2 regions of the Bacillus safensis genome follow, and region 2 is predicted to be linked to the other one. Evidence: riboswitches for the same ligand, from Rfam matches in the RefSeq annotation. Region 2 holds a riboswitch; the other holds the start of a gene.

Region 1 (8,563 bases), 1.4 Mb from region 2:
GTATCTCTTTCGGTTTCTGGAGATGAAGAGGATGAACTGGAGGCAAAACAATATCGGACCTTTACTGATTTGACTTTAGCCAATACGGTAAGTACCATTTTTTCCATTGTTGCCATCGGTATCGCGATCGTCACCGAGCAGCCCATTTGGTTGATTCTCGTCAATGCTGCTTTATTTATTGTCTCCATTATCAGTTCATATATAGCGATATCTGTTCTAAAGCTTGTCTACCCTAATCGCAACCTGCCAAGTCCATCTGACAAAGATTATAGTAAAAAGCTGCTCGCTATTTCAGACGAAGGCGAAAAGCATGTGATGCTTGGCGGACTGTTTCACACGTATCAAATGATGAATGTTCTATTGACCGGCGCCATGTTTATTTTGATTGTGTATTCCCTTGGAGCCAATCACTCTCAGCTTTTCTCAATCATGGTCATTGGTGTTGTTTTGATCATTTTGAATGCAAATTATGTGCTAAAGATTAGAAATCGTTAAATGAACAAAAGCACAGCCTAATGCAAAGGCTGTGCTTTTTCCGTTCATTATGACGCGCGGCGTTTCTTTCGTGCATAAATCAATAGTAAGAAACCAAACCAGACCGGCGTTAATAAGAGCGCGGGGCGTGTTGCATCTGCAAACAGCATGATCACTAGAATCGCAGCGAAGAGAACCAAAACACATATATTCACAAAAGGTGTGAAAGGTGCTTTAAAGGTAGATGCTTCATGCAATTCAGGCCGTGTTTTTTTATATTTCAAATGGCTAATTAAAATAATACTCCATACCCAAATGAAACAAATGGCACTGATCGTTGTCACAATACCAAAGGCTTGTTCGGGAATCAGCTTGCTTAAAAGAGCTCCAACCGATACCACAATCGTCGAAACAAACAGGGCATTGCTTGGGACAGCATGCTTGTTCAGACGTCCGAAGGAAGCTGGACCCTGCTTTTGATGACTAAGATTATACAGAATACGGCTCGTCGAGAACATGCCGCTATTACAAGCTGATGCCGCAGACGTCAACACAACAAAATTAATGAGCCCTGCTGCTACTGGTATCCCAATGAGTCCAAAGGTTTTCACAAAAGGACTTTCTGATGCGCTGAGTTCAGTCCATGGGTTGATACATAGTAAGACAAAAATCGCTCCCACATAGAAAAATAGAATTCTTAATGGAATCTTATTAATCGCAGAAGGGATGTTTTTTTGCGGATTGGCTGTTTCTGCTGCGGACACACCGACCAGTTCAACTCCCACATACGCAAAAATCACCATCTGGAATGACAATAAGAAACCTGTGACACCATTCGGGAATAACCCGCCATGAGACCATAAATTCGTTACTGTCACCGGTCCGGCATCTGTTTGAAAACCAATGATTAAAAGAACCATTCCAACCCCGATCAATAATAGAATCGTAATTACTTTAATGAGTGCAAACCAAAATTCCATTTCTCCGAAAAGCTTCACCGTTAATAGATTCAATCCTAGTAAAATCAATAAACAAATGATGGCAGGAATCCACTGCGGGATGTCAAACCAATACTGCACGTACACACCGACCGCAATGACATCCGCCATCGCTGTCATAATCCAGCAAAACCAATAGGTCCATCCTGTCACAAAGGAAGCCCACGGGCCGAGATAGTCCTCTGCAATATCGGTTAATGACTGATAGCCTGCCTTCGATAAAAGCAATTCTCCGAGTGCCCTCATGACAAAAAAGATGGCCATCCCGACAATTAAATAAGCAAAAATGATTGAAGGGCCTGCCAATTGAATAGCCTTTCCGGATCCTAAAAACAGCCCGGTTCCAATGGTTCCGCCAATGGCAATCAATTGTACATGACGGTTTGATAAATCTCGTTTTAATTCTTGTTGTGCCAATGCTAACACCCTCCTACGACACGATCTTATCCTGAAATAATGAACCCTTTAAAAAAGTCCATAAAAAAAGAGATTGGATGCGCTCCAATCTCACGGTCATAAAAGAATAGCAAAATAGAGAAAAGTCATACACGGCATCATCCATGCACCACAAATACAATATTTCGTACTCTTCTGTCCTTTTGCCTGAGATTGTGAACCCTTCGGCGCCGCACATACATGCGGTCTCTCCAGAAGCTGCTCCTGCTATAGTGTGACCCACAGCATTCATAGCCTTCGTTATTTAATTAAAATGTTGCTATTTCTGAATAATTTCATATTTTACGCCTCAATCTGAAAGCTGTCAATGGTAATCTTTTATGATTTACGGCGTTACTCATATGTCTTCACTTCATCAATCCCCCCTGATTCATGTATAATAAATCAAAAGATGTTCGGCTCGTCTGATAGAGAAATCCCTCTTGATGATGAACAAAGTTAGGCAATCCATTGAAGTTGGTGAAGATAAATGAAAAAAATGAACAAGCAGCGTGTCACATTACAGGAAGTCGCCAAGCATGCCGGTGTCTCGACTTCAACGGCATCACTCGTTGTTCGAAATAATCCTAGAATCTCTGAAGCCACTCGAAACAAAGTACTGCAATCCATGGAGGAATTAGGATACGTATACGACCGCGTTGCTGCCAACATGCGGTCAAAAAGCTCAAATATCGTGGGTGTGATTGTGACGGATATTTCTAACACCTTTATTTCGGAGTTTTTAATTGGCGTACAAACCACGCTTGAGTCACTGGGCTATACTGTTTTACTTGGTACGACCTTTGACAGTGTCGATAAACAGGAGCGGCTCATTTCCACCATGGTAGAGCACCGAGTGGGCGGGATTATTTTAAACCCAGCTTCGAAAAGCTCTGCTCGAACGGTCAAACAATTAAATCAAATTCGCACCCCAAAAGTACTGGCAAATCGTGAATTATCAGATGTGCAATGTGACTATGTCGGTGTTGATTATGAACAAGGTACTTGGATGGCGGTTCATCATCTTCTTCAAAAAGGGCATCGCCGCATCGCTTTTTTAGGCGGCATCAAGACTTCTTCGACTTGGATTGAGCGGATGAAAGGTTTCAAAAGAGCTCATGACGAAGAAAATGTGACGATTGATGATTCTCTTATTATTGATATAGAACCTACTCGTGAAGGCGGGAAAGAAGCACTTGCCCAAGTGATGGATCAGCCTGAGCCCCCTACTGCTATTTTTTGTTTTAGTGACTTATTCGCTTTTGGGGTCATTCAAGCCCTGTCAGCACGGGGCATCAAGCCTGGTGAAGATATCGATGTCGTTGGATTCGATAATGTTCCTGAAGCAGAAATGTATCATCCGCCGCTCACCACTGTTTCCTCCTTCCCACGATCCATCGGGGTAAAAGCAGCGAACCTTTTATATCATAAAATGAACGAACAGGATGAAGAGCTGCAGCGATTGATTTTAAAGCCTCAACTTCATATTAGAGAAACCTCTCCATCATGATGAAAAAGAGAATTGTGTGCAGCAATTCTCTTTTTTTATTGATCAAGTCAACTATTTCTTTGTTTCATTTTTCTTTTTTTAAATCACAAAGTCATAAACTTGACACATTTAAAATGCAGGAGTATATTTATCTCGTTGCTTCTTTTAGTATATCGTTATACCTATTTCGTCATATCATCATTTCTATCAAAAACAGTTAAAAGTGGTTTTTTATGATTCTGATCAAATCATGAAGTTTCACTTCCTAATCAAGGCTTTTATTATTTTTTCATTTTTAGTAGAACGATGTACTTGATTGAAGAACAGATGAATATTCATTATTTTTTCATCAATCACATAAGGGGTGTTGTGATGGGCTTCATATTATTTATTTTGAAGGAAACAATAACAAAGGGTATACAAAGAATTTGACCTTAAATGGGGTTTCAAATATAGGAGTGGGAACATGAAAAATCCTTATATAAAATCGTCACTTGGCATGTATTTAAACTACTTCATGCTTGGCATGATCAATATTATTGTAGCTTCCAACATGGACAGCTTATCTGAACGCTACCATGTGGATATTCCGAAAATCAGCTTGCTTGTATCGGCGATCGGAATTGGTAAACTCATTGCGCTCTTTTTCTCAGGCCGGTTAGCCGACAGCTGGGGACGTAAGCCTGTCATTATTACAGGAAATTTTCTTTACTTATTATTCTTAATCGGTATTCCAACGACAACAAGTTATACACTGGCATTTATCTTTGCGATATCAGCAGGTATTGCCAACTCACTGCTTGATTCAGGAACCTATCCTGCTTTGTCAGAGTCATTTCCGAAAAAAGCAAGTTCGGCTTCTGTTTTAGTAAAAGCGTCTGTATCCATTGGGGCGACTGTTCTTCCATTTATCTTGGCATTCCTAGTGGCACATGACATCTTCTGGGGCTGGGCGTTCTTTGGACTAGGGCTTCTTTATTTACTTGTAGGGATTTACTTAATCTTTATGCCATTCCCGAACCATAAGCAAGTTTCTTCACAAGACGCTCTTCCAGTACAGGACCAGCTGAAAGAAGAACCAAAAATGCTTGGCGAAGGTTTAGCTGTTGTACTGATGGGATTCACATCGACTGCATTGTTTGTCGTATGGCAGACATGGCTTCCGCAGCTCGGGTTAAAATTAATCGGACTTGGCACAGAACAAGCTACACAGCTTCTATCTTATTTTAGTATTGGTGCACTGGTATCTGTTCTATTGCTTTCGATCGTCTTAGATAAATTCATTTCACCGATTATGGTGGCGATCATTTATCCAATTGGGGCGTTCCTTGCGATGCTTGCACTATTCCAAGTTGAAACTTACAGCATTGTCATTGTCAGCACCTTCTTCTTAGGACTATTTACAGCGGGAATCTTCCAACTGGCGATGAGTATTATGATGAAATTGTTCCCGACAAACAAAGCAACGGCTTCATCCTATGTTAACATTGCGGCAAGCTCAGCGTTTATACTCGTGCCGCTCATTACAAGTGGATTGGTCAGCACGTACGATATTAAAATGACGTTATTTTTCGATATGATCATCGCAGTTATTAGCATATTACTAGCGGTCTTTGTTCTTGGACGCATGAAAAAATTATTTAGATAATTAAAGGAGATGTCAATCATGACAAACATACATGAACGTAATATTGATGGGAAAACAAAATTAGTTGGTCTTCTTGCTACACCAATCGGGCACAGCCTTTCACCACGTATGCATAACCTTGGCTATACACTAACAGGTCTCAACTATGCTTACCTTGCATTTGAAGTAGGGAATGATGAACTAGAAGCAGCCGTAAATGGTATGAAAGCAATGGGTGCAGCTGGATTTAACGTCTCTATGCCGAACAAAATGAAAGTACTAGATTACTTAGACGAACTAGATGATTCTGCAAGATATACACGTGCAAGTAACACTGTAGTGAACAAGAATGGTAAGCTCATCGGCTACAACACAGATGGTCTTGGATATGTAAGAAACTTGATTGAACATGGTGTTGAATTAGCTGGTAAGAAGGTCACTCTCGTTGGCTCTGGCGGTGCTGCGACTCCGATTGCGATTCAGCTTGCACAGTCCGGCATTCGTGAAATTAGTATTTTTGCTCGTAATGATCAATACTTTGTTCAAGCAGAAGAAAATGTAAATTACATCAACAACGAAATGAAATCATTCGGTGTCAAAGCAAACATTTTCCCACTTGAAGACAAAGACGCGTTCCGCCGTGAAGTAGCAGAAAGTGCAATCCTGGCAAATGGGACAAGCCTTGGCATGAAACCACTGGATCAACTCAGCATTATCGATGATACACTTGATGTACTTCGTGAAGATTTGATCGTGACAGATGTCGTATACAACCCGCAAAAAACAAAGCTTCTTGCGCAAGCACAGGAAGCTGGCGCCAAAACCATTAACGGTCTTGGAATGATGCTGTGGCAAGGTGCACTTGCTTACAAACTCTTTACTGGTGAAGATATGCCAGTTGATCAAGTAAAACAAATTCTTTTTGAAAATGACCGTTTCTAAAATAAAAAAGACAAAGGGCTAAAATGATCATCATTTTAGTCCTTTGTTTTCAGCTCTACACGCTGAGACGACTTCCTGCGGAGGTCGTCTTTTTTTAATCATGTATCATGATTTGACGGTATCGATACAGGATATACAGTGCGCCGATAATGGCCGCAACAGCCACCACTGCATCGAACATAAAGATTTGTAAAATGGACGCGTGACTCTGAATTAAACCTGTTACGACTGGGATGACGATAGCCGACACGCCGCCCGCTGTAGAGATAATCCCTGTCATCGTCCCTTTGTTTTTCCAGAAGAATTCAGCCATCACAGTTAACGTCAGCTGAAAAACTCCTGCGGTTGAAAATCCCAATACAAACGCATTGACGGTTCCTATGACTGGGGATTTCACGACCAAGAGCACACAAATGGAAACAAGTGTAATGATGGGGTAGATCAGCAGTACAGTGACCGGACGGACAAAGCGGCGAAGCAGAAACGCGAGCATCACGACAGACAGCAGCCCGCCCATGCTATAGTAACTGAGCAGTTTTACAGCACTGCCCGATGCCATCCCCAAGATGGCCTCACCGTACGTAGGAAGCCAAATTTGCGGCAGCGCATACAGTCCATTTGACGTAAAGCTGATCAAAATGAGTGCGATCCCTTCCCTCCAAAATGTAGGCTCTGTCGAGAAGCGCGGAAGTCCGTCATACTCCGTTACCTGGACTTGCTCCACCTTACGATGATTCGGAAATGGCAAGGTCCACAGCATCAAGACATTCACAAGATAGATCAGAGCAGGGACAAAAAATGAAATTCCATAAAACAAATCATGCTCTGCTAAAAAGAAAATCGCCAGTGGCAAAATGGTTGCCCCAATGGAGATAAAGGCCTTCACCATCACATTCGCAGATCCCGAGTTTTGCGGAAAAGCCTCCATTAACGCAGGATATGTTCCTGCATCCATTGCCGAATTCGCGACGCCTGCCAAAATCGCAAATGCAAACGCGATTTGATAATTCGGAGACAATGGGATTCCAATGAGGAACACCGCCATCAGCACACCAGAAACCAAAATGACCGGCTTACGCCCAAAACGATCTGACAGTACACCTGATAAACCATACGTGAGCACCCTGCCAATGCCAAGCGCCGAAATCATATAACTAATTCCCGCACTATTGGTATCTAACTGTTTGATTAAAAATGGCATATTTGAAGCCAAAATAATATTGACCATACCTAATAAAAAATAATTAATATACAGACTAGAAGCCGTTCTCACATACGGATTCCTCATCCTGACACACCCCTCAACACCATCGCAATGAAGTGACAAATAATGGTTACGCTTACAAGATCTCATATGTGAGGAAGAACAGCTTTTCAGCCTTCACGTTCATACATCTCATCATGTCATGCAGCTCACAGCTTACACGCCCTTCATGTATCAAGCATTTCTTCAATTTTTCACTGCTCTTATTTTATACGAATGCGAAAGGTAAAGATAGTGAATTGCTTAAATTTGAAGGGAATTCATCGATCAAGCGTATGACACCATCGATAGAAAAAAGGAGTGGTTCATTCCACTCCTTAAATGATGTCTCAATTCTGTTCATCGCAGCCCCCAAATACTTAGCTCATAAAAATATCCCGTTCTCTCGATGCGTAATCCAAAACGGAAATATTCTTCCAAAAATAAAATCCCCATACCCACTTGAAAATTTTGTTTGCTCAAGAAGGTGATTTAAAAGAATAAAAGCTTTTTTCACATTCAATTAAAGTGCTGCAATTTCATGCTCTCGATAGTGTTCTCCATGTATTTGGATTTTATGTTCTCTCGATTGAAGGAAAGCAAATACCTTCTGACAAAACAATTGATTTTTCTTCAATATCTAAAAAGGGGTGTTCTGGAAGTGTCATATAGCTTAATTTGTTCATTAAATGCTGTCTTCTGCTTTTTCTTTTTAAGGTTTCGATTTTTGAATTTCTGTTGTTATTTATATTACCCAGTTCAACATCCACTTTCCATTTTGTACTTTATCATTACGATAAATACCTCATTAGGTCTTCATTCATAGATGCGAACAACTAAATACAGACTTGACGAGAACCTTCCATGAATTAAGAATTGTACACATGTGAAATTGTACCCTTATGGGGGACATCATCGCTTTCATCCACAAGTTAGAAGACGGTAAAGACCTGAATATCAAGATAAACATGAGAAATTAAAACCAGAAGGTTTCTTTCATCTCTACCACCTGACAAACACTACTCAGCGATTTTATAAAATCCATATACCACTATTCGAATTCTATAGAAATGAAACAACCAGTCATCGAAAGAGTTTCGACAACTGGCTGTTTCATACAGTGTTTTGATCCCAGTCTCTCAAAAACGGGGGATCAGTCCCGAATATAGTGATTGTTTAAAATATACGGGATCATTTTGAAGATACTATGAATGACTTTGTATTCGCTCCCGTATTTTCTGGGTATGATCTTGATTTAAAATCATTGCCAATTCGGCCTCATTTAGACCAGATCCCCATCTAAAGATAATTTCACTATTCAAACCATACTTCAAAAAAAGCGCTTGATAATCTAC
Region 2 (8,563 bases):
CTGTTCAGGTACATCTAAATCAGGCAGGCTGTACCCTATTCTTCCTTCTCTAGATAATTCAAAAATAAGCAGCTGATCTTGTTTATTCATGGCGATCCCCCAATTCCTTGATAAACGTATCAATTTCTTCTTTTGTTCTTAGCTCTGTCACGGCTACAAGCATGTGCTGCTGAAGCTCTGGGTAGTCTAGCCCCAAGTCGTAGCCGCCGATGATTCCTTTTTCAAGCAATCGTTTATTGGCTTCTTTCACAGGCTCCTGTAACTTGATCACAAATTCATTAAAATGAGCCCCTTCTACATCCGCCTGCAGTCCATATTTTTCTGCCTGCGTCTTGGCATAATGGGCTTTTTGCACGTTTTGATAGGCGATATCTTTTATGCCTGTTTTCCCTAGTGCCGTCATGGCAACAGAAGCAGCTAATGCATTTAATGCTTGGTTTGAGCAAATATTTGACGTCGCTTTATCTCTTCGAATGTGCTGCTCACGCGCTTGAAGGGTCAGAACAAATCCACGAACACCATTTTCATCTTCTGTCTGCCCGACTAAACGACCTGGCACTTTTCTCATCAACTTTTTCGTCACAGCAAAATATCCGCAGTGAGGTCCGCCAAATGCAGCCGGGATGCCGAACGGCTGCGCATCACCAACGACAATATCTGCCCCGAGTTTTCCAGGCGGCGTCAATAGTCCGAGTGCGAGGGGATTGCTAGAGACAATGAATAGGCTTTTTCCTTTATGTGCAATGGGTTCAATGTCTTTTAACGGCTCGACTACACCAAAAAAGTTTGGATATTGCACGAGAACTGCTGCTGTATCATCGCAGACCGCTTTTTCCAATGCAGCTAGATCTGTCTGCCCTTTTTTCGCAGGCACTTCAACAACTTCAATGTTTTGTCCTTTGGCGTATGTTTTCAGCACCGCTCTTGATTCAGGGTGAACCGTTTCAGAAACAACCACTTTTTTCTTCTTTGTGTGTCCCGCAGCGAGCATTGCCGCTTCAGCCAGTGCCGTCCCGCCATCATACATCGAGGAGTTGGCAAGATCCATACCAGTCAGCTCAGCAATCATTGTTTGAAATTCAAAGATCGCTTGCAATTCACCTTGCGAAATCTCCGGCTGATAAGGTGTATACGCTGTATAAAATTCAGAGCGTGAGATCACATGATCGACAATGACAGGCTGGTAATGATCATATACACCTGCACCAAGAAACGATGCATAGGAAACTGTATCCTTATTCTTTGCAGCTAGTCGGGATAATTCCCTGACAAGCGCTGTTTCAGATGCGGCTTCTTTGATGTTGTATGCTCCTTTGAATCTAACTTTCTCTGGGATATCTGAAAAAAGCTCATCAATCGACTGAACGCCGATGACATCCAGCATTTCTTTTTGATCTTGCTCTGTTTGCGGCAAATACCTGTGCTTCATCCTCTATTCCCCCTCGTTATTTGGCTCTTTTATAAAATGGTGTTGCGACGATTTTGGCTTTTAGACGTTTTTTGCGAACTTGTACTTCCACCTCTGATCCAAGCTCCGCCTCTGAGGTTTCGATCAAAGCAAGCCCGACATTTTTCTTTAATGTTGGGGATTGAGTGCCCGTTGTGACAATCCCAACCTGCTTTTCTCCTGAAAAGACTGGATAATCTGTACGCGGAATCCCTTTATCAATCATTTCAATGCCGACAAGCTTTCGCTTCAGTCCCTCTTCTTTTTGTTTTTTAAGTGCTGCTTTTCCGATAAAATCAGCTTCTTTATCCGTTTTGACAGCAAAACCAATTCCGCCTTCTAATGGAGAGATATCCTTTGTCAGCTCCTGGCCATAAAGCGGAAGTCTTGCTTCAAATCTTAAGGTGTCACGTGCACCGAGTCCGCATGGAATGAGTCCTTTCGGCTGCCCCGCTTCTAATAAAGCTGACCAAAGGTGGACCGCATCTTCTGACTGGCAGTAGATTTCAAAGCCATCTTCCCCTGTGTAGCCTGTTCTGGAAACGAGCACTTCTTTATTTGCGACCTCAGCTTTTGATAAAAATGTAAATGGCTTAAGCGATGTCACCTCTTCACCCGCCACCTCTTTGATGATGTCAGCTGCAAAAGGTCCTTGAAGCGCTAGCAAGGCGGTTTGATCAGACATATTTTTGATCAATACATCATCCTTCTCTTGGTGCTTCAAAAGCCAATCCACGTCTTTATCGATATTTGATGCATTGATGACAAGCAAATAGTGATTCTTTTCTTTTTGGTAGACGAGCAGGTCATCTACCGTTCCGCCATCTTCATAACACATGGCTGTATATAGTGCTTTACCGTCTGTCAGCTTAGACACATCATTGGTTAATAACCTTTGTAAAAATGGAAGGGCATCTTGACCTTTGACGTCCACCTCACCCATGTGAGACACATCAAAAAGCCCTGCTTTTGTTCGAACAGCTTCATGTTCTTCTTTAATGGAAGAAAATTGGACAGGTAATTCCCAGCCCCCGAAGTCAATGGTTTTTGCGCCAAACGTTTCATACGCATGAAAAAGCGGTGTTCGTTTCAACATCAATCGTTTCCCCCTTTTTTCTCACAGTGCAAATGCAAGCTGAATTTTCAGAAAAAAATCACAGCAAAAAAGGACAGAGCGCTCCCTTTTATCAAAAAGAAGTCTCTGTCCTTGCACCTGAAAGTTTACAGCACAATATCATTGTGCGTTTTCCCCTTTGGTGGTTTGCTAAAACCCTTAAGCAAACACTCTCCAGAGTTGCGTCCGGTAAGAGTACTTTTGCCTGAGAGATTCACTGAATCATTCAGCTTGCTCCTTCGGCGCCTGCCAGTGCAAAATAACCGCCAAGTCTCTCCCCATACCATCATCCGCTCATATTTTTCACATTTATTGGACATACTATCAAAATGGGTGACTTATTTTCTAGATCACTTATCAACATCCTACCATTAGAAATGGATGAAGAGCAACAGAAAAATCATTAACATTTTTAAAATAACCCTTCGATATCGTTCGCTTTTATTCATATATCTAGTCTTTTAGAGACCTCCAAAAAAATGAAGCGTTTAAAAACAGAACAATTTCATCAGATCCTACTAGAAAGAAAGGCAGGCGACCACATTGAATATTCAAACGATTTTTGATCAGGAATGGGCAAATGAATTTCAGCAGCGGCTTTCAGCAGACGGCCCCTGGGCGAACTGGGATATGTATCGTTTAGCGACGCAGGTTCAAAAAGTCACAGCCATTGATTCATTCGAGGGACTGCAAGCTCCCGCGCACCTGCCTGCATTCACACCTTTAAAGCACCAGCTCGAAGTAGCCAGAAGAGTCGTAGAAGAAATGAATGGGAAAGCCATTCTAGCAGATGAAGTGGGACTTGGAAAAACCGTAGAAGCAGGACTCATTATCAAAGAATACATGATTCGTGGACTTGCCAAAAAGATTCTCATTCTCGTCCCCGCCTCCCTTGTGTCTCAGTGGGTACAGGAGCTGCGGACGAAATTTTATATTGATGCTGTTGAACAAAAAAAGAGCTATGTGTGGGAGCAGTGTGACGTTGTCGTTTCCTCTATTGACACAGCCAAAAGACAGCCGCATCGAGACACGATTTTATCGATTGCCTACGATATGGTCATTATCGATGAAGCACACAAACTGAAAAACAATAAAACGAAAAACTATGAATTTGTGAGAAACCTGAATAAGAAGTTCTGCCTGCTGCTGACAGCCACTCCTATTCAAAACCGGATTGGAGAAATATTTAATCTTGTTTCCCTTCTGAAGCCAGGCCACCTAGGAAATGAACATCAATTTAAAGATCTCTTTGCCAAAAAGGACTTGCAGCTTGAAGACCATGACCGATTAAAACAGCTCGTCAATAAAGTGATGATTCGAAACCGAAGACAAGACACAGGCATCGAGTGGACAAAACGGCATGTCAAAACGATTTCCATTGATTTCTCTCCGACAGAACAAGCATTGTATGATGAAATCTGCAAGCTGAAAGAGAATCCGTCTTATACAAAGCATATGTTTTCCATTATGACCTTGGAACGAGAATGCTGTTCAAGCCGTGAAGCAGTTTATATGACGATTAAAAAAATGCAGGAAGAAGAAAAGCATATTCTCGGATCTTCTGCTATAACGCAAATCATGGAGAAAATTAATCAAGTGGAGCAAAACTCAAAGGCGCTTGAAGTGGTCAAACTCATTCAGCAGTTAAATGAGAAGGTCATTATTTTCACCGAATACCGCGCCACACAAATTTATTTACAATGGTTTCTACAGCAAAATGGCATCAGCTCTGTGCCATTTCGGGGCGGCTTTAAGCGGGGCAAAAAAGATTGGATGAAAGATTTATTCAGAGAAAGGGCGCAGGTGTTAATTGCGACAGAAGCTGGCGGCGAAGGGATCAACCTTCAGTTTTGTAACCAAATCATCAACTACGACCTCCCGTGGAACCCGATGCGTTTAGAACAGAGAATTGGACGTATCCACCGCCTTGGCCAAGAGCGGGATGTGCACATTTACAATATGTCAACAAACGGAACAGTTGAAGAGCATATTTTAAAGCTTTTATATGAGAAAATTCAGCTGTTTGAAAACGTCATAGGCGATTTAGATGATATTTTAACGAGAATTGATATTGAAGATGTCGAAACAAAGTTGCATCAAATCCTCTTCCAGCATGAATCAGGCGGAGACATGAAAAAGAAATTAACCCAGTTTGCTTCTTATTTAACTGAAGCACAAACACCACTTTTAGAAAAAAGACAGCAGGGCTCATAAAGGAGAGTTGATCAATGGAGCAGCATGACATTCACACCTTTCTTCTCCGTTTTTTCAAGGCGAATCAATGCAGCATATTAGAAGAAAGTGCAGGACATATGACCGTACAGCTGACAATCGAAATGGATAAATTAATTATGAACCGTCCTTTTTATTGGCACTGGCTTGAAAAAACTGGCGGTGTACCTGAACCGCGGCAGTTGACATTCATCACAGATCAAAAAAAAGCGGGTGATACGACCAGTGGTGAATTTATCCATTTCGGCTCCCCACGGTTATTTCAAATATTTGAGGCGGTCAAAGAGCAGGGCCGTTTTATCCGGCTTTATGAACGAGTCAGCCCGCTCACGAACAACCAGATCGCCCTTGAGCCATGGCTTGGTCTCAATGTAAAAATCTCTTATCTGGCAGACCGGAAGAAGGATAAGCTTTTATCATTAGGCCTTCATCTCATTCGCGGAGAAGTCATTGAACAATTTCAAGAGAAGCTGGAAGCTCGTGAGCTGTCATCTCAAATTCCCGATTATTGCTTTACGATGAGTACAATGATTAAGCCAGAAAGCGGAATCAAACGGCTCTACAGCCTCATGGAGCGTTATGCCCATGAAGAGCCAGATGACTGGGCAGTTCGAGCCGTTCAAAAATGGAAGGAAGACTCCGAACTTTTAAACCAATTTTATGAAGGGACTTCAGACACATCTGTAGAATATGAAATAGAAAGACAAGCACTTAAAACTTTATATGAACCAAAAATCAGTCTTACGATTGAAAATGGCGGACTTTTTTACTTACAGCAAAAAAGAGGAGGTTGACTCATGGTCCCCCTCCCCTTTTATGTGACATACAATTTTCGATCAGTCTAAAGCAAAGTTTGTCTGTTTGTATTGGGCGGAAACATGACGCAAGCAAACTATGAGGTCTTACCACCTATGTCTTTCCATTTCATGCGTTAAGTGCCTGAAATACATGATTCAGTATTTTAGGAGGGTATTTGTATGGAAAAGAAAACGAACAAATTAGACAGTGAATGGATTCAATTATTACGCGAAGCTCGCAAGGCAGGACTAACAGTTGAAGAAGTCCGTCATTTCCTCAAATCAAATGAAAAGTCCTCTGAGTCTCCCCCTCTGGTAAGAAGTCATTCTATCAAACCTTTCTGAATGTGCTATAATATCGAAAGGAAGGTGATGACATTGATTGGCCAGCGTATTAAACAATACCGCAATGAAAAAGGCTACTCACTATCAGAACTGGCCGAAAAGGCTGGGGTAGCGAAGTCTTATTTAAGCTCAATAGAAAGAAACTTGCAAACAAACCCCTCCATTCAATTTCTTGAAAAAGTCTCCGCTGTTCTGGACGTCTCGGTTCATACACTTTTAAACGAAAAAGATGAAACCGAATACGATGGTCAATTAGATAGTGAATGGGAAAAACTAGTTCGAGATGCAATGACATCAGGGGTTTCGAAAAAGCAATTTCGTGAATTTTTAGATTATCAAATCTGGAGAAAAAAGCAAGAAGAGGAGTAAAGCGCACGTTTTAGCGCATACTCCTCCAATTGCTATGCAGACCTTGATATCAGCCTAAAGACTGGCTTTATTTTTTATCTTCGCTGTGTGCTTTTTCGTTTTCTTTCACGTAGCCTTTTTCATCCGTATGCTTTTTTGGATTGATCGTTAAACCATTCCACTGAGTCGCTTCGAAGGAAAGATCAATTTGAATCGCATCGCCTTGGTATTTATTTTGGATATAGTGACCAGCTTTATCCTTCGTCTGGTCATTGATAAATTCAATGATCATTTCCACTTTATCGTAATCAAACGGATTCTTTGGAATGCCGTCATACTCTGGAGCCACTGTTCCATCAACAGTTGCTACATTAATTTTCCCACTTTCATGTAAAAACTTCTCATCGACGGCATGACGAAGCTTTTCAAATGCGGTCTGATCCTGTTTTGACGTTAATTGATGCAAGTCAAGCAGGTTTGCATGGTCTAAAATAATATTTTTCGGATAACCATTTCCACCTTCGGCTCCAACCGTAAGAACACTCACCTGAAACTGGCTGAGAAATTCTTCAGCTGTATTTTTACCGCCATTCTTCGCGGAAGATCCATCTGTAAACTGGCTATAATCAAGACTCATCAGCACTTGGTTTATCGCTAATGATCCCTTATTATCAAAATGAAATTCTTTCTTGATCCGATCACCAGGTTTTAAGTTCGCAAGGTTGATGGCGCCGGAGTTCTCTTTAGCAGATAAATCCAGCTCTCCTGTTGAGTAGACCGCGTTTGCCTTTTCAATATCATTAAACGCCGCCCATGTTCCCCCGCCAATTAATGCAAGACCTAAAGCCCCTGATAATACACCTAAACGAATTGATTTCTTCATTGCCATGAATAATAAACCCCCTAATTTATTGTTTTATTGAAACCTGATTAGGTTACAAACGATTTAAGCTTGTTCCTCTTTCATATGTACATCAGCCGTGTGTCTACGATGTTTCGCTGCGCCCACAAAATGAATGGTTGAATAAACGAGCAGCATGACACCTGGTATGATAAGGAGTAAAGCAGTTCCAGCAGATGTCCCTGCATACGAAAGAAGCTTACCCGCATAAGGAATGTTCACTCCCATATACTGCGCAGTTACCTGATCCGCTTTTACCAGCGTGCCGTCCTGATACATATTGTTGTCACCCTTCGTCTCAAACGCTTTATATGCACCCTTTCCCTTCACCCCAACAATTCGGTGGGTCACAAAGGACTGATCCTGCTTTGTTTGAAACGTAATAATATCTCCTTTTTTGAGCGTCTCAGGTGAGGCGACCTGTTTTACGACAATCAGTGACCCAGCTGAAAATTCTGGTTCCATCGAACCTGATAATACTTGCTTCAATTGATAACCGAAGATCTGAGGTTCTCCTCCTGTTGTTCTTGATGACAACACGACAATAATAGAGGCTATCATCACCGTGAACACCATCACATAAAGAATACTCCCAGACATCTTCATCCATTTTTTCATAACCCCTTCTCCCCTTCGCCTATCATTTTTTCCCTTTAAAAGACAGCTCCATTCAGGACGCCTTTTCTTGACACTTTGAGAGCACCATCGGTTTCGACCAAAAGTACGCCTGATCAGATGCGCCAAACCCTTTAGGATAATAGATTTTAAATGCATAGCTTCCATTTGTTTTTGCTTTTTCTGTCGTGACAGTCGCTGTTTCTTGCGACAACAGGGACTTTATGGACCCCTTTTCAAGAATATGACCATCTTGTAATGGCTTTTGATCATTTCCTATTTTATGTAATTCCCACTTCCATTCAGAGTGCGCAATAGGCTGTCCACTATTTTTTAGTGTCATGCTCAGTTTTTGAGGTGCGCAGACTGTTCCTTCGATCATCGTTTGATCGATAAGCTCCAATTGACTTTCATCCCATTTTTTAGGCTGACAATGCTGATCTGTCTGTTCAAAATTTTCACATGTTTTCATGACAAAGTTTTTGTGCTCGACATCGTTAAAAGAAGCATTCGTTGGTGTCATGATGGAAGACGTCAAAATCAAACAAATGGCACAAAAGAGTACAAAGAGCGACTGTTTCATTCATTCCTTCAACTCCTTGAACTTTTGTTCTTTAAAAAGAACGATTATATACAGTATAAGGAAATACCTATAAAACCCAAAACGTCAAATTAGTCCATTTTGTTCTTAAACAAGAACCATTACGAGAAAATTCTCCCATTTTCTCATTTTTTCACCATTTTCAATATTTTTTTGTGTGACA

The links. A riboswitch is a leader RNA that binds a small molecule or an ion and turns the genes downstream of it on or off. The one in region 2 is predicted to bind glycine.
Region 1: another riboswitch for glycine. It lies ahead of AAYR28_RS18420 (amino acid permease); the one in region 2 lies ahead of gcvT (glycine cleavage system aminomethyltransferase GcvT).

Annotation. Positions count from the first base shown of each region.
Region 1 covers NZ_CP154909.1:3,585,341-3,593,903, forward strand. The annotation lists gene AAYR28_RS18415 (DUF3169 family protein) at 1-495, shown strand, start outside; gene AAYR28_RS18420 (amino acid permease) at 543-1,889, opposite strand; glycine riboswitch at 2,054-2,133, opposite strand; gene AAYR28_RS18425 (LacI family DNA-binding transcriptional regulator) at 2,398-3,417, shown strand; gene AAYR28_RS18430 (MFS transporter) at 3,863-5,044, shown strand; gene AAYR28_RS18435 (shikimate dehydrogenase) at 5,063-5,965, shown strand; gene AAYR28_RS18440 (MFS transporter) at 6,060-7,253, opposite strand; gene AAYR28_RS18445 (hypothetical protein) at 8,414-8,563, opposite strand, start outside.
Region 2 covers NZ_CP154909.1:2,215,654-2,224,216, forward strand. The annotation lists gene gcvPB (aminomethyl-transferring glycine dehydrogenase subunit GcvPB) at 1-90, opposite strand, end outside; gene gcvPA (aminomethyl-transferring glycine dehydrogenase subunit GcvPA) at 83-1,429, opposite strand; gene gcvT (glycine cleavage system aminomethyltransferase GcvT) at 1,446-2,543, opposite strand; glycine riboswitch at 2,647-2,741, opposite strand; glycine riboswitch at 2,745-2,851, opposite strand; gene AAYR28_RS11320 (DEAD/DEAH box helicase) at 3,105-4,775, shown strand; gene AAYR28_RS11325 (YqhG family protein) at 4,790-5,587, shown strand; gene AAYR28_RS11330 (anti-repressor SinI family protein) at 5,771-5,935, shown strand; gene sinR (transcriptional regulator SinR) at 5,969-6,304, shown strand; gene tasA (biofilm matrix protein TasA) at 6,372-7,172, opposite strand; gene sipW (signal peptidase I SipW) at 7,230-7,802, opposite strand; gene tapA (amyloid fiber anchoring/assembly protein TapA) at 7,855-8,382, opposite strand.